3 regions of the Streptomyces sp. NPDC001351 genome follow, and region 3 is predicted to be linked to each of the others. Evidence: riboswitches for the same ligand, from Rfam matches in the RefSeq annotation. Region 3 holds a riboswitch; each other region holds the start of a gene.
What was found. Region 3 has a riboswitch for S-adenosylmethionine ahead of ACFY1U_RS36505 (putative leader peptide). Riboswitches for the same ligand answer to the same signal wherever they lie in the genome.

Region 1: linked by a shared signal. The riboswitch ahead of ACFY1U_RS03330 (aminotransferase class V-fold PLP-dependent enzyme) and the one ahead of ACFY1U_RS36505 (putative leader peptide) in region 3 are both predicted to bind S-adenosylmethionine.
Region 2: linked by a shared signal. The riboswitch ahead of thrC (threonine synthase) and the one ahead of ACFY1U_RS36505 (putative leader peptide) in region 3 are both predicted to bind S-adenosylmethionine.

Annotation. Positions count from the first base shown of each region.
Region 1 is NZ_JBIAWS010000001.1:730,127-740,083, forward strand. It holds gene ACFY1U_RS03320 (cytochrome bc complex cytochrome b subunit) at 1-677, shown strand, start outside; gene trpD (anthranilate phosphoribosyltransferase) at 809-1,873, shown strand; SAM riboswitch class IV at 1,945-2,061, shown strand; gene ACFY1U_RS03330 (aminotransferase class V-fold PLP-dependent enzyme) at 2,224-3,600, shown strand; gene ACFY1U_RS03335 (Lrp/AsnC family transcriptional regulator) at 3,696-3,977, opposite strand; gene ACFY1U_RS03340 (rhomboid family intramembrane serine protease) at 3,974-4,708, opposite strand; gene ACFY1U_RS03345 (hypothetical protein) at 4,874-5,113, shown strand; gene ACFY1U_RS03350 (NYN domain-containing protein) at 5,148-6,491, shown strand; gene ACFY1U_RS03355 (NlpC/P60 family protein) at 6,727-7,761, shown strand; gene ACFY1U_RS03360 (NlpC/P60 family protein) at 8,189-9,205, shown strand; gene ACFY1U_RS03365 (hypothetical protein) at 9,238-9,957, shown strand, end outside.
Region 2 is NZ_JBIAWS010000008.1:392,529-402,485, forward strand. It holds gene groL (chaperonin GroEL) at 1-1,069, opposite strand, end outside; gene ACFY1U_RS29870 (cold-shock protein) at 1,394-1,600, opposite strand; gene ACFY1U_RS29875 (MoaD/ThiS family protein) at 2,052-2,327, opposite strand; gene thrC (threonine synthase) at 2,372-3,658, opposite strand; SAM riboswitch class I at 3,677-3,834, opposite strand; gene ACFY1U_RS29885 (glucosyl-3-phosphoglycerate synthase) at 3,996-4,940, shown strand; gene ACFY1U_RS29890 (trehalose-6-phosphate synthase) at 5,036-6,427, shown strand; gene otsB (trehalose-phosphatase) at 6,486-7,367, opposite strand; gene ACFY1U_RS29900 (DUF3263 domain-containing protein) at 7,426-7,686, opposite strand; gene ACFY1U_RS29905 (ABC transporter substrate-binding protein) at 7,727-8,947, opposite strand; gene ACFY1U_RS29910 (ROK family protein) at 9,109-9,957, shown strand, end outside.
Region 3 is NZ_JBIAWS010000012.1:118,371-128,327, reverse strand. It holds gene ACFY1U_RS36535 (AIR synthase related protein) at 21-719, shown strand; gene ACFY1U_RS36530 (LLM class flavin-dependent oxidoreductase) at 1,138-2,196, opposite strand; gene ACFY1U_RS36525 (dipeptide ABC transporter ATP-binding protein) at 2,210-3,892, opposite strand; gene ACFY1U_RS36520 (ABC transporter permease) at 3,889-4,836, opposite strand; gene ACFY1U_RS36515 (ABC transporter permease) at 4,833-5,792, opposite strand; gene ACFY1U_RS36510 (ABC transporter substrate-binding protein) at 5,796-7,415, opposite strand; gene ACFY1U_RS36505 (putative leader peptide) at 7,636-7,710, opposite strand; SAM riboswitch class IV at 7,790-7,902, opposite strand; gene ACFY1U_RS36500 (VOC family protein) at 7,987-8,376, opposite strand; gene ACFY1U_RS36495 (DUF1684 domain-containing protein) at 8,464-9,288, opposite strand; gene ACFY1U_RS36490 (LLM class F420-dependent oxidoreductase) at 9,347-9,957, opposite strand, start outside.

The sequences.
Region 1 (9,957 bases), on a different contig from region 3:
GTACGATGCCGGGCTGGGAGATCAACCTGTGGGGCCACACGCTCGTCCTGGGCGTGTTCATCCCGCTGATCATCTTCCCGCTGGTCCTGGTCGCGATCGCGGTCTACCCGTTCATCGAGTCCTGGGTCACCGGCGACAAGCGTGAGCACCACATCCTGGACCGCCCGCGCAACGCCCCGACGCGTACCGCCTTCGGTGCGGCGTGGATCTCCTGGTACTTCGTGCTGCTCGTCGGTGGTGGCAACGACCTCTGGGCGACCCACTTCCACCTGTCGATCAATGCGATCACCTGGTTCGTCCGGGTCGCGTTCTTCGTCGTGCCGGTGCTCGTGTTCATCGCCACCAAGCGGATCTGCCTCGGCCTCCAGCGCCGCGACAGGGACAAGGTGCTGCACGGCCGCGAGTCCGGCATCATCAAGCGCCTGCCGCACGGTGAGTTCATCGAGGTGCACGAGCCGCTCAGCCAGGACGCCCTGCACACCCTCACCGCGCACGAGCAGTACAAGCCGGCCGAGATCGGCCCGACGGTCGACGAGAACGGCGTCGAGCGCAAGGTCAAGGGCTCCGAGAAGCTGCGCGCCAAGCTCAGCGAGGCGTACTACGGCGAGGAGTCCCAGATTCCGAAGCCGACCGTCGAGGAGTACAGGGAGATCACGAGCGGCCACGGCCACCACTGATCGCTGCGGCTCGCCACGCCACGGCAAGGGCCCCCGTCCGATCTTCGGACGGGGGCCCTTCTCCGTGCCCTGAGCTGGATAGGGTGGCCTCACACTCGTTTTCTTCTCCTACGACGACCAGGAGCGGCCGTATGAGCGCTGTGACCCCCGCTGGAGGCGACACCGCGGCGGGCCGTTCCTGGCCCCTGCTGCTGAACGGCCTGCTGGACGGGCAGGACCTCACCGCCGACGACACCGCCTGGGCGATGGACCTGATCATGCGCGGTGAGGCGACCGACGCCCAGATCGCCGGGTTCGCGGTGGCGATGCGCGCCAAGGGCGAGACCGTCGAGGAGATCACCGGGATCGTCCGGACGATGTACGAGCACGCGAACGTGATCGAGGTGCCGGGGCGGACCGTCGACATCGTCGGTACGGGCGGCGACGGCGCGAAGACGGTGAACATCTCCACGATGTCGGCGATCGTCATCGCGGGCACGGGCGCAAAAGTCGTCAAGCACGGCAACCGGGCCGCCTCCTCGGCGTCCGGCGCCTCGGACGTGCTGGAGAAGCTGGGCGTCAATCTGGAACTGACGCCGAAGCGGGTGGCGGAGGTCGCGGAGGAAGCCGGCATCACGTTCTGCTTCGCCATCAAGTTCCACCCGGCGCTGCGTCATGTGGCCGCCGCACGCGGCCAGTTGGGCATCCGGACGACCTTCAACGCCCTCGGGCCGCTGACCAACCCGGCGAAGGTGAGGGCCCAGGCGGTGGGCGTCGCCGACCCGCGCCTGGCGCCCCTCATCGCCGGCGTCCTCGCCGAGCGCGGCAACTCCTCCCTCGTCTTCCGCGGCGACGACGGCTTCGACGAGCTGACGACGACGGCCACCTCACGTGTCTGGATCGTCCGCGACGGCAAGGTCACCGAGGAGACCTTCGACCCCCGTGACGTCGGCATCGAACTGGTCCCGGTCGAGGCCCTGCGCGGCGGCGACCCGTCGTACAACGCGGAGGTCGCCCGCAGGCTCCTCGACGGCGAGAAGGGCCCCGTACGGGACGCCGTCCTGCTGAACTCGGCGGCCGCGCTCGTCGCCCTCGACCCGGGTCCCGGGACGCTGGCCGAGCAGATCCGGGCCGGCATGGACAAGGCGGCGCAGGCGATCGACTCCGGTGCGGCGAAGCGGGCGCTGGAGCGCTGGGTGGCGGCCAGCAACGCATAGCAGGGGAGTGCGGTCCCGCAATGCGGACACGAGTTGCGGGACCGCGATCACTTCACGTACGTTCCTGTCCAGGTCATGAGTGACAGTCATGAGGCCCCGGCCGACTGTCCGGCAACCCTCCGTCCGTGGCGGGGTGCCCCGGGTGAAGACCAGGCCGTAGGCAGCGAGGTCTACGGCAAGCGCGGACCCCTCGAGAAGCCAGGGGTCCTGGTCGTCGAGGAGCCTTCCGTGAGCAAGCGAATGCGATAGGGCCGCAGAGCCCCGCCTCCGCATCCCCTTTCCTTTCACGCCCCTGCTTGAGCCATACCGCTCGCGGGGCGAATTCCACCTGCCTCCACGGGAGTTCCGCCATGTCTGTCTCCACCGCTGCCGCCGCCACCGCCATTTGTGCCCCGCTGCCCGTTCTGGGCCGGGATGTCACCGTCCCGCTCGTCACGGGCGGCGAAGTCACCTATGCGGCGCTCGACTACGCGGCCAGCGCCCCCGCCCTGCAGCGCGTGTGGGACGACGTCGCGGCGTACGCGCCCTACTACGGCAGCGTCCACCGCGGTGCCGGCTACCTCTCCCAGCTGTCGACCGACCTCTTCGAGAACGCCCGCAGGACCGTTGCGGAGTTCCTCGACTGCCGCGCCGACGACCAGCTGATCTTCACCCGGTCGACGACGGACTCCCTCAACCTCCTGGCCGCCGCGCTCCCCGCCGACTGCCAGGTCTTCGTCTTCGAGACCGAGCACCACGCCTCGCTGCTGCCCTGGAAGGACGCCCGGGTCACCTACCTCAACGCCCCGCGCACCCCGCAGCAGGCCGTCGAGACGCTGGAGAAGGCCCTCGCCGACCGGACTGCATCCATTCAAGAGGGCCAGGGCCCGGCCCTGGTCTGCGTGACCGGCGCCTCGAACGTCACCGGCGAACTGTGGCCGGTGCGCGAGCTGGCCGCCGCCGCCCACGCGCACGGCGCCCGTATCGTCCTGGACGCCGCCCAACTCGCCCCGCACCACCCCGTCTCCGTGCAGGACCTCGACGTCGACTGGGTCGCCTTCTCCGGCCACAAGCTGTACGCGCCCTTCGGCTCCGGCGTACTGGCCGGCCGCGCCGACTGGCTGCAGGCCGCCGACCCCTACCTCGCGGGCGGCGGCGCCAGCCGCAAGGTCACCCGGCGCGAGGACGGCGGCGTGGACGTGGAGTGGCACGACAGCGCCGCCCGCCACGAGGCCGGCTCCCCGAACGTGATCGGCGCCTACTCCATCGCGTCGGCCTGCAAGGCGCTCACCGAGGCCGGCTTCGACACCCTGGTCGCCCGCGAGCAGCACCTGATCGACACCGTCCGGGCCGGCCTCGCCGAGGTGCCCGAGGTACGGGTCCTCTCCCTCTTCGGCGACGATGCCCCGCGCGTCGGCGTGATCTCCTTCGTCGTCGAGGGCTGGAACAGCTCGCACTTCGCCGCCGCGCTCTCCGCCGAGTACGGCATCGGCGTCCGCGACGGCCTCTTCTGCGCCCACCCGCTGGTCCGCACCCTCCTGGGCAGCGACCCGCAGACCCAGGGCGAATGCGGCTCCCCCGAGACCGCCCCCGGCGAAAAGTCCCTCAACGCCATCCGCGTCAGCTTCGGCGCGGGCACCCCCGACGAGCACGTCGAGCGCTTCGTCAACGCCGTGAAGGAACTGGTGGCGGACGGCGCGAAGTGGACGTACAGGACAGAGGACGGCCGCTGCGTCCCTGCGGTCTGAGCAGCCGCCCTATAGGGGCGCGGGGAACTGCGCGACCAGCCACAACGCACCGGTAGTCGCACACGAACCGCACCACGCAGACGCCTAGGCGTCGATCACGAGTCCAACCCAATGGCAAACGCAGCCTCAAGGTCATGCTGCGAGTACGTCCGAAACGCAACATGCGTATCCGTAGCCTCGACACCGGGGATCTTGCTGATGCTGCCGGGAATCACGTCAGCAAGATCCTCATGCTGCTTCACGCGAACCATGGCGATCAGGTCATACGTCCCGGTCACGGAAAAGACTTCACTCACGCTCTCCAGCGAAGCGATCCGCTCCGCGATCTCAGGGATCCGGTCCACGCTGGTCTTGATGAGGACGATCGCGGTGATCAAGGCTGGTTCTCTCCCTCGGAGGCCGGAGCTGGGGCGGATCTCACTCTAGTCGTACGGCCGAACCGGACCCAGGCGTAGACGAAGCCCAGGCCGAAGCCCACCAGGTGCGCCAGATAGGCCACCCCCGGTCCCGTCGCCGCCTGTCCGGCCGCCAGCCACTGCAGGGCCGCCCAGAAGGGCAGCACGATCCAGGCGGGGAAACGCAGGGGCAGGAAGAAGAGGAACGGCAGAAGACTGGTCACCCGCGCCCCGGGGAACAGGTACAGAAACGCACCCAGGACCGCGGAGATCGCCCCGGACGCGCCGACCAGCGACTGCTGGGACGTGGCATTGGCCGCCGCGTACCCCAGCAGGGCGAGGTAGCCGCAGCCGAGGTAGAAGAGCGTGAACTGGACGCGGCCCATCCGTTCCTCGGTCATCGCCCCGAAGACGTAGAGGAAGAGCATGTTGCCGAGCAGGTGGACCCAGCTGCCGTGGACGAACAGGGCCGTGGCGGGCGTCAGGGTGGCCCTGGGGGAGCCCTGGAACAGCTCGGCCGGGACCACGCCCCAGCGGTGGAAATAGGCGCGCTGGGCGGCGAGCAGCGCGTCACCGGAGCCGTGGACCGGATTGAGGCCGGCCGCCGGGCCGGTCACGAAGAGCAGACAGCACAGGGCGATCAGGGTGTACGTCATGGGCGCCGAGGGGCGCCGGATCGCTCTGCCGACGGTCGCGCTCCACTTGCCGATCATGAACACAGAGCATGACGTAACGGGACGCAGTCGCACAGACCGCCTCGCCGCCGTGGACGGACGGGCGGCGAGTGAGCGCCAGGCCGTAGGGTTACGAGCCACACGCCCGGGGAAGCTCGGGCGTCACTGACAATAGAAGACCTAGAAGGAAAGAGCACAGGCACGATGACGGTTCCCCTCCCGACCGCCACGACGCGGTGGCGCTGCACCCTCTGCGGCAACCTCACGCGTTTCGACGTGACCCGCTCGTCGAAGGTCGTCGAGTACGTCCACCTCGATCTGGCCGGTGAGCCCAAGGTCGAGGAGCGCGAGGTGGTCAGTGAGACCATCGAGTCGGTGCGCTGCCGCTGGTGCAACGCGGTGGATCAGGTGGAACTCGTGGACAGGCCGGGCGCCGACTCCTGAGCGGAGCGGCCCCACAGGTAATGGGGTGTGACGGATGGTGGAGACCACAGGCGGGGGGCCGGGCGACGGCACCGCCGAGGTGCTTGACCGTCCGCTGCCCGACGGAGTGCGCCGCAGGGTCGTCCAGATCGTCTCGGACGGCTTCGGCGGGCTGACCGTCGGCGAACTGCCCGCACAGCTGAGGCAGTACGCCCGTTTCGCACCGAACCGGCGGGCCAAGTTCGCCGGCAACGCGATGGCGGCCGCGCTGGAGACCGATCCGCTGTTCCGGCAGCGCATCGGGGAGAAGCTGAGAGAGGCCCAGCCGGAACTCGCCGGCGCTCTCGACTCCGGCTCGCCGCCCCCGGCCGCGGATCCCCTCGACGTGGCGGCCGCGGCCTATGTGCTGCGGCCCACCGGCTGGGTGAAGCTGGTGACCGCGGCCGGCGAGGAGGCCCAGCGGGCCGATGCCGAGCGCGCCGACGAGGAGAGCCGGGCCGAGCTGGAGCGGCTGCGTGCGGAGCTCGACCGGGCCCGGGAGCAGACCAGGGCCGACACCGAGCGGCTCCGTACCGAGCTGGACGCCGCCAAGAAGGAGGCCGACTCGCTGCACCGCAAGCTGCGAGCGGCCCTCAGCGACGTCAAGCGGGGCGAGGCCGCCCTCCGCAAGATCCAGAGCGAGATCGAGACCGTACGCGCCGAGGGGCAGGCGCAGGTGTCCGCCGCCGAGAGCGAGTCCCGCCGGCTGAAGTCGCGGCTCGGGGAGGCGGAGGCCGCCCTGGAGGCCACGCGCAAAGCAGCGCGCGAGGGGCGCAGTGTCGAGGACATGCGCGTGCGCCTGCTTCTGGACACCGTCCTGGACGCGGCCCAGGGACTGCGCCGGGAGCTGGCCTTGCCGCCGGTGTCCGTGCGGCCGGCGGAGACCGTCGATGCGGTCGAACCGGGGCGAATGACCCCGAAAGACATCGCTGCGCGCGCTTTGTCCGAAAATGACCCCGCGATCCTGGATCAGCTGCTCGAGCTGCCGCAGGCGCACCTGGTCGTCGACGGTTACAACGTCACCAAAACGGGTTATCCCCAAATGCCTCTGGAGAAGCAGCGGTTGAGGCTCCTCGGGCAGCTTTCGCAACTCGCTGCACAGACCGGCGCCGAGGTCACCTGTGTCTTCGACGGGGCCGAGTTGGCCGCTCCCGTGCTGCTCGCGCCGCCGCGCGGAGTGCGGGTGCTGTTCTCCAAGGCGGGCGTCACGGCGGACGAGTTGATCCGCCAGCTGGTGCGCGCGGAGCCCCCCGGGCGGCCCGTCATCGTTGCTTCCACGGACCGCGAGGTGGCCGACGGAGTGGCCCGCGCGGGGGCGCGGCCGATCGCCTCGGCGATGCTTCTGAAGCGGCTGTCCTGAGCCGTTCCCGGGCCGCTGTCCCGAAGGTCGAACTTCTAGGTTTAATGCCCGAATTGGCGCAATCGTCACGCAACGTAGCGTCAACCTGGCGTCACCGCACGTGGGTTATGTGCAAAGAATGCATTGCGTCACTAAGATTTTCCACGCGAGGATTTGAAGTGATCACAAGAAGGTCACTAAGGTCTGGCCTCGAACCTCCGAGCGGGTGATCACTCACAAGAAGGAGCCCTCTTCCGTGGCGTCCCATCGTCGACCGAAGCAGCCGAGCCGGGCTCGTGTGACCGTGCTCACCACCGCAGCTGCTGCCGCTGTTGCCCTCAGCGCCCAGGCCGCGAATGCCGCGCCGAGCGAGAAGCCCTCCAAGGACGAGGTCAAGGCCAAGGTCGACAAGCTGTACGAGGAGGCCGAGCAGGCCACCGAGAAGTTCAACGGCGCCAAGGAGAAGCAGCAGAAGCTCCAGAAGGAGATCTCCACCATCCAGGACAACGTCGCCCGGGGCCAGGAGGAGCTCAACCAGCTGCGTGACTCCATCGGTCTGGCGGCGGCGGCGCAGTACCGCACCGGCACCATCGACTCGTCCCTGCAGCTCTTCCTGTCGTCGAACCCGAACGACTACCTGGACAAGGCGTCCACCGCCGACCAGCTCAGCGCCCAGCAGGTCGAGGCGCTGAAGAAGATCCAGGAGAAGCAGCGCGAACTCGCCCAGGAGCGCGCCGAGGCCTCCGACAAGCTCAAGGACCTCGCCTCCACCCGCACGGAGCTGGGCAACAAGAAGAAGGACATCCAGGGCAAGCTCGCCGAGGCGCAGAAGCTGCTCAACTCCCTGACGGCCGCGGAGCGGGCCTCGCTCGCCGCCGCCGACGCCCGCGCCAGCCGCTCGGCCAGCGCGCGGGTGGACCTCGGCAACGCGACCGCCGCCTCCGCCCGGGCCCAGGCCGCCTTCGACGCCGCCAAGACCCAGCTGGGCAAGCCGTACGTCTACGGCGCCACCGGCACCGCCTCCTACGACTGCTCGGGCCTGACCTCCTGGGCCTACGGCCAGGCCGGCGTCTCGATACCGCGCACCTCGCAGGCGCAGGCCAACGCGGGCACCCGGATCTACTCCGAGAGCCAGCTCCAGGTCGGCGACCTCGTGCTCTTCTACGGCGACCTGCACCACGTGGGCCTGTACGCGGGCAACGGCATGGTGCTGCACGCCCCGCGCACCGGCACCGTCGTGCGCTACGAGTCGATCAGCGACATGCCGTTCCAGTTCGGCGTCCGGATCTGACACGCGTCCCTGAGGATCCGTTTCAAGATCAGGACACCGGTCCGCCCGAACGGGCGAATTACGTGAACCCGCACTGACCCCACGCCCCGCCCATGACCTGCGTCAGAGGCGGGGCGTCGCGTTGTGTGCCCGCAGAGGTCGCTGGCCGTCGTGCACTCGCATGGCTAGCATCGCCGCGTCCCTCGACGGAAGTCGTCGGACCTACCGCCGGACGGGCGGGAAGTCACGCCTGCTCAGGCCGCGCAAGACCAGCCCACATGGGCCGGCGGAGGCCCCTGGAACAGGAACCCGTGGTGGCATCGCGAAGCGGTGCGGACCAGAATCTCCTGCCCCCGGGGGCCGGAGAGGGCGTCCATGTCTGCCGCGTTTCCCCCGGAGCCCGGGGGAGAACCGGTGGCGTCCGGCAATGGAAGGAGCGTCGCTACTCGTGAGGTCCCACCGCCGCCCTGCACCGTCCGGGTTCAACCGGGGCGCCGGCACCGCCTTGTGTGTGCTGTCCGCCGCGGCCTCCGCGCTCGGCGCCGTCCCGGCCGACGCCGCTCCGTACGACCACACCCGGGCCGAGGTGGACCGCCTCTACGCGGAGGCCGAGAAGGCGACAGAGGCCTACGACAAGGCCGACGAGACCGCGAGCAGGCTGCGGAAGCAGGTGCACGACGCGCAGGACCTGATCGCCCGGCAGCAGGAGCGCATCAACTCCGTGCGGGAGTCGCTCGGTTCGCTGGCCGTCGCCCAGTACCGCTCCGGCGGCATCGACCCGACCCTCGCCCTGCTCTTCTCCGACAACCCGTCCGACTACCTCGACAAGGCCTCCGTCCTGGACCGGATCAACGCCCATCAGGCGGGCGAGCTCAGAGACCTCCAGTCCTCGATGCGCGACGTCGCCCAGGAGCGCGCCGAAGCGGTCGGCAAGCTCGCCGAGCTGGAGAAGAGCCGTAAGGTCGTCGCCGTCCACAAGAGGATCGTGGAGAAGAAACTCGCCGAGGCCCGTCGGCTGCTCAACTCCCTGCCGTACGGGGAGCGTGCCGCCTACGGCCGCGCCTCCCGGGACGACCGCGGCGAGCTCTTCCCCGACTTCGGCAGCGCCATGCCGGCCTCGGCCCGTGCGGCCGCCGCGATGGCCGCCGCCCGCTCCGCGCTCGGCATGCCGTATGTGTGGGGCGCCACCGGTCCCTACGGCTTCGACTGTTCGGGGTTGATGCAGTGGTCGTACGCGCAGGCCGGGGTCCAGCTGCCGCGCACCTCGCAGGAGCAGGCATACGCCGGCCGGCAGATCCCGCTCTCCGAGGCACGCCCCGGCGACCTGGTCATCTACCGCTCCGACGCCAGCCACGTCGGGATGTACATGGGCAACGGCCAGGTGATCCACGCGCCCTACCCCGGCGCGCCCGTGCGCTACGACCCGGTGGACATGCTGCCGGTGTCCTCGGTCACCAGGGTCTGACCAACCGCCCCTGTCGGCCTTACGATCGGAAAGTGGCTGGTCGTGGGCGGGCGTCGAGGTTGTCAGTGGTGGCGCTCGTGCTGCTGCTCGTCTCTTTGGTGGCATGCGGCGGCCAGCCCGCCGGCGGCAGTGCCGGGGCCGATCTGCAGCGGGTCCTCGACCGGCGGTCCACCGCCGTCCTCGACCGCGACCGGGCGGCCTTCCTGAAGACGGGCGCGCCAGGCTGGTTCGAGAACCTGCGCGGGGTGCCGCTGGCGTCCTGGTCGTACCGTGTGACGGCCCTGCACCGCACCGGCGACGAGGCGACCGCCAACGCCGAACTGCGCTACCGCATCGAGGGATACGACCACGCGCCCGTCACTGTAGGCCGCACCCTGACCCTCTCCCGGAAGAGCGACGGGCACTGGTACGTGGACGCGGACAGGCCCGCCAAGAAGTCCTCCCAGCAGCTGTGGGACCAGGGCGCGGTGACCGTCGTACGCGGCAGCCACAGCATCGTGCTCGGCACCGGTCAGTCCAGCGAGGCGCTGCACTCGTACGCGGACCTCGCGGACCGTGCGGTGCCCGCCGTGTCCGGGGCCTGGGGCAGCGACTGGGCGGGGCATGTGGTGGTGCTCGTCCCGGGGTCGGTGGGGGGCATGGCGGGGCTGCTCGGCTCGCCCGCCTCCCAGTACCGCGGGATCGCGGCGGTCACCACGGGCGAGGTGGGCGGCCCGCCGACCGCGCCCGCGGACCGCATCATCGTCAACCCG
Region 2 (9,957 bases), on a different contig from region 3:
CCGAGTCGCTGTTCTCGATCTCGGCACGGATCTGGTTGACCCGGCCCTGCACCTGCTCCGTGGAGCCGGCGCCGTCGACGATGGTGGTCTCGTCCTTGGTGATGACCACCTTGCGGGCGCGGCCCAGCAGGTCGAGGGAGGTGTTCTCGAGCTTGAGACCGACCTCCTCGGAGATGACCTCGCCACCGGTGAGGATGGCGATGTCGTTCAGCATCGCCTTGCGGCGGTCGCCGAAGCCGGGGGCCTTGACCGCGACGGACTTGAAGGTGCCGCGGATCTTGTTGACGACCAGGGTCGACAGGGCCTCGCCCTCGACGTCCTCGGCGATGATCAGCAGCGGCTTGCCCGACTGCATGACCTTCTCCAGGAGCGGGAGCAGGTCCTTGACGGAACCGATCTTGGAGTTGGCGATCAGGATGTACGGGTCGTCGAGCGACGCCTCCATCCGCTCCATGTCGGTGGCGAAGTACGCCGAGATGTAGCCCTTGTCGAAGCGCATACCCTCGGTGAGCTCCAGCTCCAGACCGAAGGTCTGGGACTCCTCGACGGTGATGACGCCTTCCTTGCCGACCTTGTCCATGGCCTCGGCGATGAGCTCGCCGATCTGGGTGTCGGCGGCGGAGATGGAGGCCGTGGAAGCGATCTGCTCCTTGGTCTCGACATCCTTGGCCTGCTCGAGCAGGGCACCGGAGACGGCCTCGACGGCCTTCTCGATACCGCGCTTGAGGGCCATCGGGTTGGCGCCGGCGGCTACGTTGCGCAGGCCTTCCTTGACCAGGGCCTGGGCGAGCACGGTCGCGGTGGTCGTACCGTCACCGGCGACGTCGTCCGTCTTCTTGGCGACTTCCTTGACCAGCTCGGCGCCGATCTTCTCGTACGGGTCCTCGAGTTCGATCTCCTTGGCGATGGAGACACCATCGTTGGTGATCGTGGGGGCGCCCCACTTCTTCTCGAGGACGACGTTGCGGCCCTTGGGGCCGAGCGTCACCTTCACGGCGTCCGCGAGCTGGTTCATGCCGCGCTCGAGGCCGCGCCGCGCCTCCTCGTCGAACGCGATGATCTTGGCCATGTGAAGTGGTCCCTCCAGGACTGGGGGTGATTCCTTCGGACCGCGCCCGCGCCCGCGACGGACGGCACGCACGCCTCGTGGTTCCTTGCCCCACCTGGCCTGCGGGCCTCACCGACCCGGTCCATCTTTGTCACTCTCACCTTCAGAGTGCTAACGCCAATGATTAGCACTCGGCATGGTCGAGTGCAAGCGCCCCTCAGGGAACAGCCGGGGCGACGGGCCGCCCGGGCCCGCCGCCGGACATGCCGAAGGGCCCGCACCCTCAGGTGCGGGCCCTTCGATCAAGAACAGAAGAACGTCGCTGCAGTTAACCCGGCGCGTGCTTCAGCTGGTCGCCAGACGGACCATGTCCGCCTGCGGCCCCTTCTGGCCCTGCGAGATCTCGAAATCGACCCGCTGACCCTCTTCCAGGGTGCGGTAGCCGTCCATCTGAATCGCACTGTAGTGGACGAAAACATCCGCACCACCGTCGACCGCGATGAAGCCGTACCCCTTCTCCGCGTTGAACCACTTGACGGTGCCCTGAGCCATGCCTAACTCCCCTATTACTGGCCCTTGCACAGATCCACACTTCGCGGATCCGGGTCAGACCTCACCCCCCACGGTTGGGGGCGTGCGCCGGAACGCGTCGACCGCGGCTGAATGTATCTGTCCAACTGCCGTCTGCAACAGGTCAATCGGACGAGAATTCCGGGCACGACCGGTCCGGAATTTACGGAGAATTCGCCCGAATTCAGGGCAAGTCGGGCCCCATAAATGGAGCATAAGGCGCAAAAAACCTGCACACTTTGGCTACTTCTCGCTGCCCGAGAAGTAGGAACTCATATGCACGCGGCAAGCGGAGTCGAGCAGGTTCCCCAACTGTACCGTGCTCAACCATGCAGAATTGCCCCCTCCGCTTCTCTCACGGAGGGGGCAATTCGATGAACTCTCGGTAATCAGCGTTACCGACGGTAATAATCGGTCGTCCGACCTGTTTCGGTCAGCCTCCGGCCACGGCCGGGATGATCGAGACGCCCGCCCCGTCCGGAGTCGCCGTCTCCAGCCCCTGCTCGAACCGCACGTCGTCGTCGTTCACATAGACATTGACGAAGCGGCGAAGCTTGCCCTGGTCATCGAGAACACGCGCGGCGATACCGGTGTGGTTCTTCTCCAGATCGGCGATGACCTCGCCGAGGGTCCCACCTTCAGCAGTGACCTCGGCCTGGCCGCCGGTGTAGGTGCGCAGGATGGTGGGGATACGGACGTTGACGCTCACGATGAACCTCCGGTCGGGGTATGGCTTTTAAGGGGCACGGGGAACTACGCGAGGCCGGCCTCGCGGAACGACTCCAGGCTCGGGCGAATCGTGGCGGTGAGCCCGGTGCCAGCCACCGCATCCAGTGTCTTCAGACCGTCTCCCGTGTTGAGGACGACCGTGGTCAGCGTCGGGTCGAGGACACCGTTCTCGATGAGCTTGCGCGTCACACCCACGGTCACGCCACCGGCGGTCTCCGCGAAGATTCCCTCGGTCCTGGCGAGCAGCCGGATCGCGTCCACGATCTGCTCGTCGTTCACGTCCTCCACCGCCCCACCGGTACGGCGAGCGATGTCCAGCACATACGGCCCGTCCGCCGGGTTGCCGATGGCCAGCGACTTGGCGATCGTGTTCGGCTTCTGCGGCCGCACCACGTCGTGCCCGGCCTTGTAGGCCACCGACACCGGCGAGCAGCCCTCGGCCTGGGCGCCGAAGATCTTGTACGGCTTGTCCTCGACGAGGCCGAGCTTGATCAGCTCTTGCAGCCCCTTGTCGATCTTCGTCAGCTGCGAGCCGGAGGCGATCGGCACGACCAGCTGGTCCGGCAGCCGCCAGCCGAGCTGCTCGCAGATCTCGTACGCCAGGGTCTTGGAGCCCTCGGCGTAGTACGGCCGCAGGTTGACGTTGACGAAGCCCCAGCCCTCGCCGGCCGGGTCGCCGATCAGCTCGGAGCAGAAGCGGTTCACGTCGTCGTAGTTGCCCTCGATGCCGACGAGCTCGCCGCCGTAGACCGCGGCCATGACGACCTTGCCCTGCTCCAGGTCGTGCGGGATGAACACGCAGGAACGGAAGCCGGCGCGGGCGGCGGCGGCACCCACCGCACCGGCCAGGTTGCCGGTGGACGAGCAGGACAGGGTGGTGAAGTCGAAGGCGCGGGCGGCCTCGATGGCCTGGGCGACGACCCGGTCCTTGAAGGAGTGCGTCGGGTTGCCGGAGTCGTCCTTGACGTACAGACCGCCGGTCACGCCCAGCTCGCGGGCCAGGTTGTCGGCCTTGACGAGCTTGGTCCAACCGGGGTTGATGTTGGGCTTGTCCGCCACGTCCGCCGGGACGGGCAGCAGGGGCGCGTAACGCCAGATGTTCGCGGGACCCGCCTCGATCTGCTTGCGGAGCTCCTCGGTGTCGTAGGCCGAGAAGTCGTACGCGATCTCGAGCGGGCCGAAACACTCCTCGCAGGCGAAGACCGGGCCGAGGGGCACCTGGTGACCGCACTCGCGGCAGGAGAGCGCCGCGGCGGGACCGAGGTCGACGGTCGTGGAGTCGGTGGTGCTTGCAACAGTCTGCGCAGCCATGTGAGGCGAGGCCCTTTCTCCTCATCTTCCTCACGACGCATCTCGCCGTGAGACGGATTTGGCACCTTCCCTAGCCGGGAGCCTCGCGGAACGATCAGCATCGATCGGTTACGAGACCGGCTGGAGGGTTGCCGGGGCTTCATCGGGCCGTATCCCTCTGCCCCTCTGGATGAGCGGTATGCGGTTGTGAACGCCGGGCGACCCCGACATGCGATGGTCACCAGCGTTGTTCAAGACTGTAACGGAAGGCCAGGACAGTTGAGATAGTCGTCCGAACCGCGAGATGGATCACATGATGATCCGGTCTTCGCCGAGAGAACGCAGAGGAGCCGCCTACGTGCTGGAAGAAGTCGAGCGCTGGCTGAGCACCCGCTCCTGGTCCCTGACCGACCGCCCTCTCCACCAGATCCTCGCTGCCAAGCAGCGCACGGGACAGTCGGTCAGCGTCGTGCTGCCCGCGCTCAACGAGGAGGAGACGGTCGGCGACATCGTCGCGATCATCCGTCACGACCTGATGCAGCAGGTTCCGCTCGTCGACGAGATCGTCGTCGTCGACTCCGGGTCCACCGACCGTACGTCCGAGGTCGCCGCGGCGGCCGGGGCCAGGGTCGTCCACCGTGACGACATCCTGCCCCGTATCCCGACCGTCCCCGGCAAGGGCGAGGTGCTGTGGCGCTCGCTCCTGGTCACGAGCGGGGACATCGTCTGCTTCATCGACGCCGACCTCAAGGAGTTCTCCTCCGACTTCGTCTCCGGGATCGTCGGCCCGCTGCTCACCGACCCGGCGGTCGACCTGGTCAAGGGCATGTACGACCGTCCGCTGGCCGGCGCCCAGGGCCAGGGCGGCCGGGTCACCGAACTGATGGCGCGCCCGCTGCTCAACATGCACTGGCCGCAGCTGGCGGGCTTCGTGCAGCCGCTCGGCGGTGAGTACGCGGCCCGGCGCAGCCTGCTGGAACAGCTGCCGTTCCCCGTCGGGTACGGCGTCGAGCTGGGCATGCTGGTCGACGCCCTGCACCTGGTGGGCCTCGACGCACTCGCCCAGGTGGACGTCGGGGTGCGCAAGCACCGCCACCAGGACGGGCAGGCGCTGGGCCGGATGTCCGCCGCGATCTACCGCACGGCACAGCTGAGGCTGGCCCGCGGCCACCTCATCCGTCCCTCCCTCACCCAGTTCGAACGGGGCGAGGACGGCTTCGAGCCGCGCACCTACTCCGTGGACACGGAGGAGCGGCCGCCGATGGTGGAGATCACGGAGTACGCGTCGCGCAAGGTCGCCTGAGGCGGCGCGTTACGCGGCGTGGGCGGTGTATACGGTCCACTCGCAGAGCGCAGCCGTACGTTTGAGCGTTTACGGGCCGGGCTAGGTTGAGGCGTATGGCTTCCACGCACGGCGCTGGTCATCAGGTGCTGGTCGCGTCCAACCGCGGCCCGGTCTCGTACGAAGTGCAGGAGGACGGCTCGCTGGCCGCCAGGCGTGGCGGCGGCGGGCTGGTCTCCGGCCTCTCCGCGATCGGGCCCGACGCGGACGCCCTGTGGGTGTGCTCGGCCCTGTCCGACGGCGATCGCGAGGCGGTACGGCGCGGGGCCGGCGAGGGCGGGGTGCGGATGCTGGACATCCCGGCCGGCGTGCACGCCGACGCGTACAACGGCATCGCGAACTCGGTGCTGTGGTTCGTGCACCACATGCTGTACCAGACGCCGCTGGAGCCGGTCTTCGACGCGGAGTTCCGGCGGCAGTGGGCGTCGTACGAGACCTACAACCGGGCCTTCGCCGAGGCGCTGGCGCAGGAGGCGGCCGAGGGCGCGGCGGTGCTGGTGCAGGACTACCACCTGTGTCTGGTGCCGGGCATGCTCCGCGAGCTCCGTCCCGACCTGCGCATCGGGCACTTCTCGCACACGCCGTGGGCACCGGTGGACTACTTCCGGATGCTGCCGGACGACATCGCCGAGCAGCTTCTGCACGGCATGCTGGGCGCCGACCGGCTGGGCTTTCTGACCCGGCGCTGGGCGGACGCGTTCACGGCGTGCGCCACGGCGGTGGTGGGCGGCCTCGGGGGCACGGAGATCGGCGTGCACGGCCTGGGCGCGGACGCGGACTTCCTGCGCAAGCGCTCGCACGAGGCCGATGTGGCCGAGCGGATGGCCGCGCTGAAGGAGGAGATCGGCGCCGGCCGCAGGACGGTCGTGCGGGTCGACCGCACCGAGCTGTCGAAGAACATCGTGCGCGGGCTGCTGGCGTACCGGCAGCTGCTGGAGGACCGCCCCGAGTGGCGGGAGCGGGTCGTGCATGTCGCGTTCGCCTATCCCTCCCGGCAGGACCTCGCCGTGTACCGCGACTACACGGCCGAGGTGCAGCGGGTGGCCGAGGAGATCAACTCCCGTTTCGGGACGCCTGGTTGGACCCCCGTCGTGCTGCACGTCAAGGACGACTTCGCGCGCTCGCTGGCCGCCTACCGACTGGCCGACGTGGCCCTCGTCAACCCGATCCGGGACGGCATGAACCTCGTCGCGAAGGAGGTGCCGGTCGTCTCCGACGAGGGCTGCGCACTGGTGCTGTCGCGGGAGGCGGGGGCGTACGAGGAGCTGGCCGAGGATGCGCTGACGGTGAATCCGTACGACGTGATCGCTACGGCGGAGGCGCTGCACGCGGCGTTGTGCCTGCCGGCGGCTGAGCGGGCCGAGCGGTCTAAGCGGCTTGCCGCTGCGGCTACGGCGTTGCCGCCTGCCCAGTGGTTTCTTGATCAGCTGGAGGCCTTGCGAGGCTGAGGTCTGGGGGCTGCCGCCCCCAGGCCCCCGCCTTCTCGGCCCTTAAGGGGCCTTGTCCTCAAACGCCGGACGGGCTGAAGGAATCCGCCAAGCCCCGCAGCAGGCGTACGACCCCCTCCGGGCCGTCCACCACGAGGTCCGCTCGTTCCCGTAGTTCCGTGACCTCGTCGCTGCCGCTGCACACCAGGAGGCCGGGGGTGCCGTCGGAGCGGAGTTTGTCGACGGCCGCGAAGGCGGGGAGGTCGCCGAGGTCGTCGCCGGCGTAGAGGACCGCCGAGGCGTCGATCTCGCGGACGTACTCCAGGAGGGCCACTCCCTTGTCGGTGCCCGGGGGGCGCAGTTCGAGGACCAGGCGGCCGGGTTCGACGATCAGGCCGTGGCGGGTGGCGAGGTCGGTGAGGGGGGCGCGCAGGGCCTCGAAGGCGGCCTGGGGGTCGGAGGCGCGGCGGGTGTGGACCGCGACGGCGCGGCCCTTCTCCTCGATCCAGGTGCCCTGCCAGGCGCCGATGCGGTCGAGGAAGCCGGGGAGTTCGGCGCGGACCGCGGCGACGCCGGGGTGGGGGGCGGGCGCGGTGACGTCGCCGCTGACCGCGTCCCAGCGTTCGGCGCCGTAGTGGCCGAGGACCACCAGGTGCTCCAGGCCGGGGACGCCCGCGAAGCCGCCGTGCCGCACGGCGACGCCGGCCGGGCGGCCGGTGACCACCGCGACGGAGGCGATCCGCGGGGCGAGGGCGGCGAGCGCGGGCACCGCCTCCGGGTGGGCGCGGGCCTGCTCGGGGTCCGCCACGATCGGGGCGAGGGTGCCGTCGAAGTCCAGGCCGACCACCGTTTTCGCGGGGTTCGCGAGGATCGCGGCGAGTCCGTCCCTGCCTGCCTGCGTGGTGGGCGTCGGCAGGGGGTCCATGGAGTGCGTCGAGTCCGTGTCCGTATGGGTGCCCATACGGTGACCATAACCGCGCGGGGCGGGGCGCACCCATGGCTCAGGGGAGCGCCGGCCGTCAGCGTTCCGCTCGGCGTGTCTCGCGCACCCTGCGCAACCTGTTCACCGTCACCGGGTCGTGGGCGAGGGCCCGCTCGTCGTCCAGCAGGGCGTTGAGCAGCTGGTAGTAGCGGACGGGGGCCAGGCCCAGCTCCTCGCGTATGGCGCGCTCCTTGGCGCCGGGGCCCGGAAAGCCCCGGCGCTCGAGGGCGAGGACTGCCCGCTCGCGCTCGCCCAGAGGTTCGCGCGGCTGGCGGCCTCCCCGCTGCTCCTGGTCCATGTCCTGAACCGTAACCCGCGCAACTGACAGCGCCCCGCGGCTAATGCGAGCTCTCCGCCATGGACGCCGTCGACTCCAGCTGCGCGAGGGTGGCCGCGGGGTTGCCGCCGGGGGCCACCGCGTTGCCTATGTGCTTCTTGACGGCCACGGCGACCGAGGCCCAGGAGGTCTTGTCGACGGGGTAGAGCTCGGACAGCGGCAGCTGCTTCAGGAACGGCTCCAGGGAGGCGTCCTGCCGGCTCGTGCTCATGATGTCGGAGGCGGAGGTGGTGACCGGCAGCAGGTCGTACTCGCGGGAGAAGGCGAGCACGTTCTTCTCGCTGTAGACGAAGTCGAGGAACTTGCCGACCTGCTCGGCGTGGCCGTTCTTCTTGAAGGCCATCATCCAGTCGGCGACGCCCATGGCGTTCTTGCTCACGCCGTCCTTGCCGGGCATCGGCACCATGCCGAACTTCACGCCCTTCTTCGCGGCGATCTTCATCAGCGAGGGGTGGCCGTTGAGCATGCCGACGTCGCCCTTGGCGAAGGCGGCGAAGGCGGTGGCGCGGTTGAGGCTGCCGGGCGCGACGGGACCGGTCAGGCCCTTGTCGACCAGGTCGTCCTTGAGCCAGTTGAAGGTGTCGATGTTCTGCGCGGAGTCGATGCCGTAGGTGCCGACGGTGTCGGTGTAACCGCCGCCGCCGCTCAGCAGCCACTGCATGGTCTCAGCCTGCGCCTCCTCCGGGCCGAGCGGCAGCGCGTACGGGAACTTCACCCCGCGCGCCTTGAGCACCTTGGCGTCGGCGGCGAGCTCGTTCCAGGTCTTCGGCGGGGTGAGCCCGGCGTTCTTGAAGAGGGTCTTGTTGTAGAAGAGCAGCCGCGTGGAGGCCGCGAACGGCAGCCCGTACTGCACGCCCTTCACCTGTCCGGCGGTGGCCAGCTGGGAGGCGAAGTCGGCCTGGGTGCTGATGGAGAGCATGTCGTCGGCCGAGTAGAGCAGGCCCTTGTCGGCGTAGTCGGCGTACGCGCCTATCTGCGCCATGTCGGGCGCCTCGCCCGCGTCGACCAGCTCCTTGACCTTGCGGTCCACGTCGTTCCAGGAGTACACGGTGACGTCGATCTTCACACCGGAGTGCTTGCTCTCGTACTCCCTGACCAGCCGGTCCCAGTACTTCTGGGAGCTGTTGTCGGCGGAGTCGCCGTAGTCCGCGGCGATCAGCTTCAGAGTGACGTCTCCTGAGCCGCCGCCGGTCAGGCCGCAGCCGCCGAGGACCGCCGTCATGCCCAGTGCGGACACCGCCGCGATCGTTCCTGTCCTACCCCGCCGCTGCACTGCTGTTGACCCCAACCCTACTGTCTCGCTGTTCAACATGTGGACACGATAGGTCTACACCACGTAAGTGGACTAGACCTCTTGCGGGTCCTCGGGCCACACTGTCCCCCGTGAGACATGTCATCGCCCTGGATGTGGGCGGCACCGGGATGAAGGCCGCGCTGGTCGCGCAGGACGGCGCCCTCCTCCACCAGTCCCGCCGGGCGACCGGTCGCGAGCGCGGGCCGGAAGCGGTCGTCGAGGGCATCCTCGACTTCGCCGCCGAGCTCAGCGCCCACGGCGCCGAGCACTTCGGCGAGCCCGCGTCCGCCGCCGGCGTCGCCGTCCCCGGGATCGTCGACGCCGACCGGGGCATCGCCGTCTACGCGGCCAACCTCGGCTGGCGCGACATCCCCCTGCGCGATCTGCTCGCCGAACGGCTCGGCACCCCGGTCGCCCTCGGCCACGACGTGCGCACCGGCGGACTGGCGGAGGGCCGCATCGGCGCCGGACAGGACGCCGACCGCTTCCTCTTCGTCCCCCTCGGCACCGGCATCGCGGGCGCGATCGGCATCGCGGGCCGGGTGGAGGCGGGCGCGCACGGCTTCGCGGGCGAGATCGGCCACATCGTCGTGCGGCCCGGGGGCAGCCCCTGTCCCTGCGGCCAGCGCGGCTGCCTGGAGCGCTACGCCTCGGCGGCGGCGGTGAGCGAGGCCTGGGCGGCGGCCACGGGCGACCCTGGCGCGGACGCCGCCGACTGCGCCAAGTCCGTCGCGTCCGGCGACCCGAACGCCGTACGAGTCTGGCAGCACGCGGTCGACGCCCTGGCCGACGGCCTGGTCACCGCCCTCACCCTGCTGGACCCCCGCACCCTGATCATCGGCGGCGGCCTCGCGGAAGCGGGGGACACCTTGTTCACACCGCTACGGGAGGCGGTCCGGGGGCGGGTCACCTTCCAGAAGCTGCCGACGATCGTCCCC
Region 3 (9,957 bases):
CGAGCACGGGGAGACCCTCAGTGACGCCAGCCGCAACCACCATCGGCGACCTGCCCGAGAAGGAATTCATCTCCTCCGTCCTGGCGCAGTTTGCGGAGACCGCAGAGCGGGACAAGTTCGAGGACCGTCTGGTGATCGAGCTCGGTTCAGACCCTCCCGACCGGCCGGTGGTGGTTCTCAACGTCGACCATCCGTCCTATGTGCGTGGTGAGTTCCGCGATCTGGCGGATTACCGGTTCTACGGTCGCTGGGTGGCGGCCGCCACCGGTCGTGATGTGATCAGCATGGGGGTGCGTCCTGCCGGATTCGCGGTGGCTCTGTCGGCTCCGCTCGACTTGGAGATCACCAAGGTCGAGGCGATCTACGAAGGACTGCGCGAGGTACTGGACGACTACGGCGCCCGGCTCAGCGGCGGAAACGTCGACGCCAACGCACTCGAGATGGTGGGCATCGCCTGGGGCGTCGGCCGGCACGACCGACTGGTCCGCCGGGGCGGGGCGGCCGTGGGCGGCCGCATCCTGGTCACCTGCGACCTGGGCCGGGGCTCGGGTTCGCGCCACATTGCGAATCCCCTGAAGGGTGGGGTGACCTTTCCCTCGCAGCGTAGAGTCACTGGGGAATTGAGGGTCATAACAGGCAAGAGGCGGAAGTTCGAAGTGGAGTTCCGCGAGGGGGCTGTGTCGTGGACTGATGGCGCTCTCACGGAACTCTGGCGTTAGCCGTCCCCGGGTTGGGGCGCGGTGGTCACGCTTCTGGATCGGCCACCATGGCGTAGTGAACTGATGGTGCCGGGCGGTCGGTGCCGGCCGGCACCGTGGCTCGGAAGGTGAGGGGGCGAGGCTGCGGTCCTCAGCTCGTTTCCCCCGCCCTGCAGCAGATCGCCCTGCCAGGCACCGACGTCGACGGCAACAGGCGGGCGCTCCAGTACTTCTGCGACGCCCCGCACACCAACCCTGACGTCGGGCGGCACGAGGTCGAGGTCGGGGATCGCGCGGTTGGCGGCTGCCTTCGGGTCCACGGCGTAGTGGGCGGTGGCGGTGAGCACTTCCTACGCCCCGATGCCGGTGAAACGGTGGGTCTCGGCGAACCGCTCGCGGGCGTGCATCTCGAGCCGGACCGGGAGTTCCGGGACAGGGCTCACCGGCCCGCTTCCTGAACCGCCGGGGAAGCGGTGCGCCAGCCCAACTCGGGTGCGATCAGGTGTCGTACGTCGTGCAGGATCTGTTCGTACTCCTCACGATGGAACTCGTAGGGCAGCTCCAGTCGCAGCTCCGACACCTGTGCGAGGACGGGATCGGCCGCCAACTGCTCCAGGATCTGCTCCGCGGTGCCGACCACGTCCGGGGCGAACAGGATCCGTTTCGGGCCCAGCGCCGCCACGGTCTGCGGCTTCAGGGTGCGTTCGTGCCGACTGGCCGCGTAGTCCCGGTAGCGGGCCCGGGTGGCCGCGTCGGCGCTGTCGAACGGCACGATCACCCGTCCGAGCGCCACCCGCGCCGCCGGACGGTCGTCGCCCAGGCCGCGCCGGTACTCGGAGAGCAGGTTCAGCTGGGCGGTGGTGAAGTCGTCGGTGTCCTCGCCGGAGACGATGTTGCCGGACAGCAGGTTGAGACCGTTCTCGGCGGCCCAGCGGACCGAGCGCAGGCTGCCTCCGCCGTACCAGATCCGCTCCACCAGGCCGGGGTTGTGCGGCTGCAGCCGTGGCCGCTGGATGTTGCCCGGCGAGTGGATCACGGTGTTCGGGCCGCCGAGATAGTCGCCGCGCAGGTTGTCGACGAGGCGGGCGATCCTGCCGTACGACAGGTCGAAGCTGCGCCAGTCGCCGTCGTACACCAGGTCACCGAGCAGTTCGGCGTGCGGCATGCCGGTGCTGAAGCCGACCTGGAGGCGGCCGCGGGACAGGACATCGGCAAGCGCCAGGTCTTCGGCCAGGCGGAACGGGCTCTCATAGCCGATCGGGATGACCGCGGTGCCCAGTTCGATCCGCTCGGTGCGCTGGCCGGCCGCGGCGAGGAACACGGCGGCCGAGCCGACGCCGTGTTCGAGGTGACGCTGGCGGATCCAAGCGCCGTCGAAGCCCAGCTTTTCGCCGTACTCGAAGAGTTGGAGGGTCTCCTCCAGGCCGGTGTACGGGTCGTCGTCGGCGAAGTTGCCCGGGGTGAGAAGGGCCAGTGAGGTGATGGTGGGTGTGCTCATGCGACCGTGGTCCTCAGCTCGTGGTGGTCTCGGCGGGGGTGGGGACATGGCCGCCGGGGATGGCCGCGAGCAGCTGTCGGGTGTACTCGTGGCGGGGGCTGGTGAACAGTTCCTCCGGCGGTCCTGTCTCGACGACGCGTCCGGCCCGCATGACGGCGACCTGGTGCGCGATCTGGCGTACGACGGCCAGGTCGTGGGAGATGAAGAGGTACGCCACGCCCGTGTCGGCCTGCAACTCGGCCAGCAGGTCCAGGACTTGGGCCTGCACGGACACGTCGAGCGCGGACACCGGTTCGTCGCACACCACCAGATCGGGGGAGAGGGCGAGGGCGCGGGCGATCGCCACCCGCTGCCGCTGCCCGCCCGACAACTCCGCCGGACGGCGCTCCAGCGTGGTGGCGGGAAGTGCCACCCGGTCGAGCAGTTCGCGGGCCCGGGCGAGCCGGGAGGCGCGGTCGCCGACCTTGAAGGCGCGCAGCGGCTCGGTGATCACCTCGCCGATGGAGAAGCGGGGATCGAGGGAGGCGTACGGGTTCTGGTAGACCAGCTGGGCGCGGCGGCGCAGTTCTCTGGCCAAGGCGCCCCGCGCGCCGGTGACGTCGGTGCCGTCGAACAGGACGTGTCCGGCGCTCGCGTCGGCGAGACGGAGCACCAGGCGGGCGGTGGTGGACTTGCCCGAGCCCGACTCGCCGACCAGCGCGAGGGTTTGACCGCGGTGGAGGGTGAAGCTGACGTCGTCGACCGCGCGCAGGACCCGTGGGCCGTCCCCGGCGCGGGGCAGCCCGAACTCCTTGACCAGATTGCGGACTTCGACCAGGGGGACCGCATCGGCCTTCGGTGCGGAGGCCGGGGTGCGGGGCCGGGCAGTGGTCAAGCTCGGTGCGCTGGCCAGCAGTCGGCGGGTGTACTCATGCTGCGGGTTGGCGAGGATGTCATGGGTCGTGCCCGCTTCCACCACCTTGCCCTGCTCCATGACCACCAGGCGCTGCGCCCGGTCGGCGGCGACCCCGAGGTCGTGGGTGACGAGCAGGACCGCGGTGCCCGACTCCTCGGTGAGGTGCTGGAGATGGTCGAGGATGACCCGCTGCACGGTGACGTCGAGCGCGCTGGTGGGCTCGTCGGCGATGATCAGCTCGGGTTTGGCCGCGATGGCGATGGCGATCAGGGCGCGTTGCCGCATACCGCCGGACAGTTCGTGCGGGTACTGCCGTGCGCGGGTGGCCGCGTCGGGTAGCCCGGCCCGGTCCAGGACGGCGATCGCCTCGGCCGGGGCTGAGCGGCGGGTCGCCAGTCCGTGGATGCGCAGCACCTCGGCGACCTGTTCGCCGATCCGCTTGACCGGGTTGAGGGAGACCGTCGGGTCCTGGGGGACCAGTCCGATCCGTGCTCCGCGCACGGTGCGCAGCTCCGCCTCCGACAGTGTGGCCAGGTCGTGCCGGCCGAAGCGGACCGTGCCCGCGTCGATGGTGCCGTTCGCCGTCAGCAGGCGGGTGATGGCGTGCGCGGTGGTGCTCTTGCCGGAGCCGGACTCGCCGACCACGGCGGTCACTTGTCCCGGCCAGACGTCGAGGTCCACGCCCCGGACGGCCGCGACCGTGCCGCCCCGGGTGCGGTACGACACCGACAGGCCGCGTATCTCCAGCAGAGGTGTGCTCACGTCGTCACCGTTCTCACCGTGTTCACGTTCGTCGGTCATCGCTGCCGGGACCATTCGCCGTCCAGCGCCCGGGCGATGCGGTTGGTGGCCAGTACGGTCGCGGCGATCGCCAGCCCGGGCAGCGCGGTCAACCACCAGGCGTTGGCGAGGTAGTTGCGGCCGTCGGAGATCAGCGTCCCCCACTCCGGGGCCGGCGGCGGCGCACCGTAGCCGAGGAAGCTGAGCGCCGACACGGCCAGGATGGAGGCGCCGAAGTCGAGGGTGGCCAGGACGATCACGGGGCCCGCGGAGTTGGGCAGCACATGCCGGCCCAGCACCGAATACCAGCGGGCCCCGCACGAGCGGGACGCCTCGACGAACACCGCCTGCCGCACCCGCAGCACCTCGGCGCGTGCCACCCGGGCGAACGAGGCGACGCTGGCGATGCCGACCGCGACCGCCACCTTCACCGTCCCGTAGCCGAGCGCGGTGACGAGGGCCAGCGACAGGAACAGTGCGGGGATGGACAGGAGGACGTCGACGAAGCGCATCAGTACGTCGTCCATCCAGCGGCCCACGAACCCGGCGATCACACCGAGCAGACCGCCGACCAGGAACGCGACCAGGACCGCGATGATCGTTGCCTTCAGGGACAGCTGGGCGCCGTGCACCACGCGGGAGAACACATCGCGCCCCAGCTCGTCCGTGCCGAACCAGTGCGCGCCGCTCGGGCCGCGGAAGTTCTGCGACGGCACCCCTTTCAGCGGATCCTGCGAGGTGAACAGGTCCGGCCAGAACGAGGCCAGCACCACCAGTACGACGACGACGGCGGACAGCAGCAGACCGGGGCGGCGCAGCAGGAACCGCAGCACCTGCCGTACGTCGACGCGGCGCCCCGCTCGGAGACCGGTCCCGGTTCCGTCGGTCCTCGCGTTGAGCGGCCGGGTGAGTCCGAGGGCGGCCTCGGCCGGATCCTCGACGTCGTCGACAAGGCTCTGGCTCATGCGAAGCTCGCCCTTCTGTCCGAGGCCACCACGATCCGCGGGTCGAGGAGCGGATAGACCAGGTCGATGACGAGGTTCGTCGCCACGAAGATCAGCGCCCCGAACACCACCACCCCCTGGACCACCGGGAGGTCCTGAGCGGTGACCGCCGCCGCGGTCACCCGGCCGAGTCCGTCGCGGGAGAACACCGTCTCGACGACCACCGAACCGGCGATCAGCTGCCCCACCAGCAGGCCGACGACCGTCAGCGCCGGCAGGGACGCGTTGCGCAACGCGTGCCGCAGATGCACCCGCCACCGCCCGGCGCCCTTGGCCCGCGCGGTCTCCACATACGCCTGGTCCAGCGCGGTGAGCAGGCTCTTGGCCAGCACCTGGGCGACCAGCGCACCGGTCGGGATCGCCAGCGTCAGGGCGGGCAGCACCAGCCCCCGCAGTCCGTCGTTGCCGAAGGCAGGGAACCAGTGCAGCCGGAAGGAGAACGCCTCGACGAGCAGCAGTCCCACCCAGAAGGTCGGGACCGACACCCCGAGCGGGGGCAGCGACAGCAGGAGCTGCCGCAGCCACCGCTGCGAGGTGTACGTCGCCACCACCGCGAGACCGCCGCCGAGCAGCACCGCCAACAGCAGTGCGGCACCGGTCAGTTGGAGGGTCTGTGGCAGTGCGTCGGACAGGGTGGCGGTCACCGGGCGACCTGTGGAGACCGCGTCGCCGAAGTCCCCGCGCACCGCCCGGCCGAGATACTCGGCGTACTGCACCAGGATCGGCTTGTCGAAGCCGTACTCGTGCCGCAGCGCGGCCAGCCGGGCCGGGTCGACGTCCCCCGAGTCCACCCCGGCACCGGCCATCGCGGTGACCGGGTCACCGGGCAGGAAGTCCAGCACCAGGAAGGACACGGTGTACGCCGCCCACAGCACCCCGACCGCCTGCGCCAGACGCTTGATCACATAGCGGCGCATGCGCTAGCCGATCCAGGTGTCGTGCAGCTGGATGCGGGTGCCCGAGTCGAAGGCGAGGCCGTGCACCTTCTTCGTCACGGCCAGCTGGGTCTGGAGTTCCACCACCGGCACGTTGTACGCGTTCTGCACGATCAGCTTCTGCGCCTCGGCCACCAGCTGCTTGCGCTTGGCCGTGTCCGTGGTCGCGGCCTGCCCGGACAGCACCGTGTCCAGCGAACTGGCGGGCAGACGGTAGAAGTTGGCCAGCTTGCTGGAGAAGGAGCTGCGCAGGATGTCGGGGTCGGCGCGGGTCACGTTGCCCCACACCAGGTCGAAGTCGCCGCCCTGGAGGGTGGTCGCGAACTGGCTGACCTGGCCCTGCTTGAGCGTCACGTCGATCCCGACGGCCTTCAGCTGCTGCTGGACGAGTTCCAGTGCGGGCTGGTTGGTGGCCGCGTTGGGGAACCAGCTGATGGTCAGGCTGAGCTTCTTGCCGTCCTTGGCGCGTATGCCGTCACTTCCGAGTTTCCAACCGGCCGCGTCCAGCAGGGCCTTGGCCTTGGCCGCGTCGGAGGCGAGGTCCGCGGAGAGGTCGGTGTAGTCGGGCGTGGTGTGCGCCAGGACGCTGGTCGCCGGCTTGGTGCCGGTCGGGAACACGGTGTCGGCGATCTGCTTGCGGTCGAGGGCGGCCAGAATTGCCTGGCGCACCTTCACGTCTTTCAGGACGGGCCGCGAGTTGTTGATCCCCAACCCGAACACCACGCCCGGGTTGGCCCGGCGCAGGAGGGTGACCTGGCCGCCCTTGAGCGCCGCCTCGTTGGCCTTGCCGACGCTGCTGATCGCATCCACCTGCCCGGACTGGAGACTGCCGGCCCGCACCCCCGCTTCGGGCACGACCTTGAACACCAGCTTGTCCAGGTAGGCCTCACCCTTCTTGGACCACAGCGAGGAGCCCCAGTCGTACCCGGTGCGCTTGGCCAGGGTGATCGACTGGTTCTGCACGTACTGCTTCAGCACGAACGGCCCCGACCCGATGACGCCGTCGCTGCACTTCTGCTGCGGGGTCTTCTTGACGCTCGCCGACGACTCGATGCCCAGCGAGTGGGTCGAAGTCGCCTGAAGGAACTGGGCGTTGGGCTGCTTGAAGGTCACCTTGACGGTGAGCGGGTCCACCGCGGTGGTGCTCTTGACGCTGCTCAGATAGCCCTGGGCGAGGATGCCGAGGGCGCCGAGCTTCGGCACCGCGTCGAAGTTGTCCTTGACGACCTGCGCGGTCAGTTTGGAGCCGTCGCTGAAGGTGACACCCGAGCGCAGATGGAACGTGAACTCCGTGGCGTCGGAGTTGATGTCCCAGCTCTTGGCCAGCCACGGCACGATCTTGCCGGTCTCGGGGTCCTGGTCGGTCAGTGAGTCCACGGTCTGGCGTACCGAGTAGATGCTCTCGTTGCTGCCGACCTGCTGTGGGTCCACGCAGCCGGCATCCGAACCCACCGCGAAGGTCAGGGTGCCGCCGGACTTCGGCTTGCCGCTGTCGCTGCCGGAGCCGTCGGAGCCGGATCCGCAGGCGGTCAGCAGCACGCTGGTGGTGAGAAGGGCAGTCAGCGTTGCCCATCGAGGGGTTCTGAAATCCGGAAGTGCTGTCACGGAGTGGTTTCTCCTACTCGTGTCACCAGGCACGGGGTGCCGTACGAGGCACGGGCGTGCATGTGTGTGCAGCCCCGGCCGGCGCGGTGCCGGTGGCGGGGGGAGCGCTGTGCAGACAGGGATCAGGGGGGGAGCGGGGATCCGGCAGAGGAGCCGGATCAGGCGGAGACGGGTGCGGCGACGACCGGTGCCGGACGTCGACCGGCGGTGGGAACGCCCGTCAGGCCTGACAGAGACAGCTGGTCGAGCGCTTCAGGTCGATGTGCCGGCGGCGCGAGAGCCGGGAGAACACCATGGCGACGGCGAAGGAGGCACTGAGGTCATCACTGTGACAATGCATGCCCGTCCTCCCCAACTCCGGCCCCGCTCAAGGGGCCACGCGCTTGCAGGATCATCGATGATCCCGCCGGGCTTTCACCTGGAGCACCCCACCGCGCGGGAGGGTTGCCGGTCAGCAAGCCAGGGCTTGACGCTGACACTCAATGCCGTTCGTGATCGTACGGAGCGGACTTGTCGTACGTCAATGCGGCAACCGGGGCGAGCCGTGCCTGGGCTGTGCTCGGGGCGGAGCTCAGCCGCGTTCCTGCACGAGCTTCACGCGGTGGCCCTCGGGATCGTGCAGCCAGGCATGGCGGAGCCGCCCGTCCGGAGAGTCGGTCGGACTCGTCAGGGGCTTGCCACCCGCTTCGAGGGCCGTCCGATACAGGCCGTCGACGTCTTCGCACCACAACACGACCTCGGTGTTCTCGCCGGGTGTCGTGGCGATGCCGAAGAGTGCGCCGCCCACGCGGGCCGAGCTGAACCCGATCCGCACACCGGCAGCCTCTACTTCGACCTGGTGCGGCTCGCCGTCCGGCGGAAAGCGGAACCGCTCGGGCATGCCGAGGCGACGGAAGAACGCCGCGCAGCGCTCCACGTCGTCGCACCACAGGTTCACCTGAACAGCGTTGAACTCCGCCATGCTCACACGCTACTCCGCGCCGCATCGCCGAACTCCCGTCTCCACAGCAGCTGTTCGCCGGAGACGCTGCGCAAGACTGAGCCCGGCTCAGGACCCGCCGCGCTCGACGGGAAGCTTGTGGCCGGCCTCGATGGCCACCGGCAGGCGGTTTTCGGCCGGGGGCAGTGGGCAGGTGGCCATGTCGGTGTAGGCGCAGGGCAGGTTTGCGGCGCGGTTGAAGTCCAGGACGACGGTGCCGTCGGCGGCGGGCGGATCGAGGGCCAGGGAGCGGTTGGCGGCGTAGGTGGTGACTCCGGAGGTCGCGTCGGTGAACAGCAGAAACAGACTGCCCGCGCCGCGTCCGGGGAACGCGGTCAGGGACAGCTGCTGCCCGTCCAGTTCGAACTCGACCCTGCCCGGAGCGTCGTAGACGTGTTCCAGGCCCTCGACGGCGGCGCCCACGGTGGTCGGGCGGGGCTCGTCGAAGGGGATGTAGCGGCCGGTCACGGCCCAGCGGGGGTCGGGTGCGTAGGCGGGTGTCCCGGTGAAGGCGGTGCGCAGCGGCGCGTCCGGGTGCCGGGGGCGCACGATGTCGTTTCCGCCGCGTTTGGCGACCTCGATGACGGCGTCTTTCCAGACCGCGTGGACGTCGGTGCGTTCGGGAAGCACGCCGAAGCGGTGTTCGCCCCGGACCGGGGTTCCGTCGATGACCAGTTCCTCTCCGTCGTCGAGGTTCACGACGACTCCGTCGGGGCCGGTGTGCCAGGCGCCGGGTGCGTCGGGGAAGCGCTGCGGCCGGTCGTCGAGCCAGTGCTGGCCGGTGATCGCCAGGAACCCGTGGGGGTCGGCGAGCCGGGTCTCCTGGGCGCGGTACCAGTCCAGCCAGGTCTCGGTGAAGGCCTGGAGGTCCGTCGCGGTGGCCTCGGTGGTCATACGGTCTCCTTGGAGGGGTGTAGGGCGTTGTGCCGGGCCGGTGGCCCGACAGGCGTACTCAGCCGGCCAGTGCGCCGAGGAGCGCCCAGGTGCGTCGGCGGTCCGCTTCGCCGGCGATCTCGGTGCTCGAGAAGACGACCTCGGTGGCGCCGGCGTCGCGGTAGCGCCGTACCTCGGCCTCGACCGTCTTCTCGTCGCCGATCACGGCCAGGTCGGCGGCGCGTCGGCCGCCGGAGAGTTCGATGACCCGGGCATAGGACGGGATCTGTTCGTAGAACGCGAGGTTCTCGGTGGCCTTGGCCCGCACCGCGTCCACGTCGTCGGTGACCACGCCGGGCACCAGGGCCACGATCCGGGGGGCGGGGCGGCCGGCCGCCTCGGCCGCGGCGGTCAGGGCGGGGACGATGTGTTCGTCCAGGGCGCGCGGTCCCGCCAGATAGGGCAGGATTCCGTCCGCGAGTTCCCCGCTGGCCCGCAGTGCCTGCGGCCCCATCGCGGCGACCAGCAGGGGGACGCCGCTCTCAGCGCCCGGGACGCGCGCCGGGACCGGGGTGGTGGCGGTGAGCAGTTCGCCGTGGAAGTCGGCCGTGCCGGTTTCGGTCAACTGCCGTAGCGCGGTGAGGAATTCACGCAGGCGGGCGATGGGGCGTTCGAAGGGCAGGCCGAAGC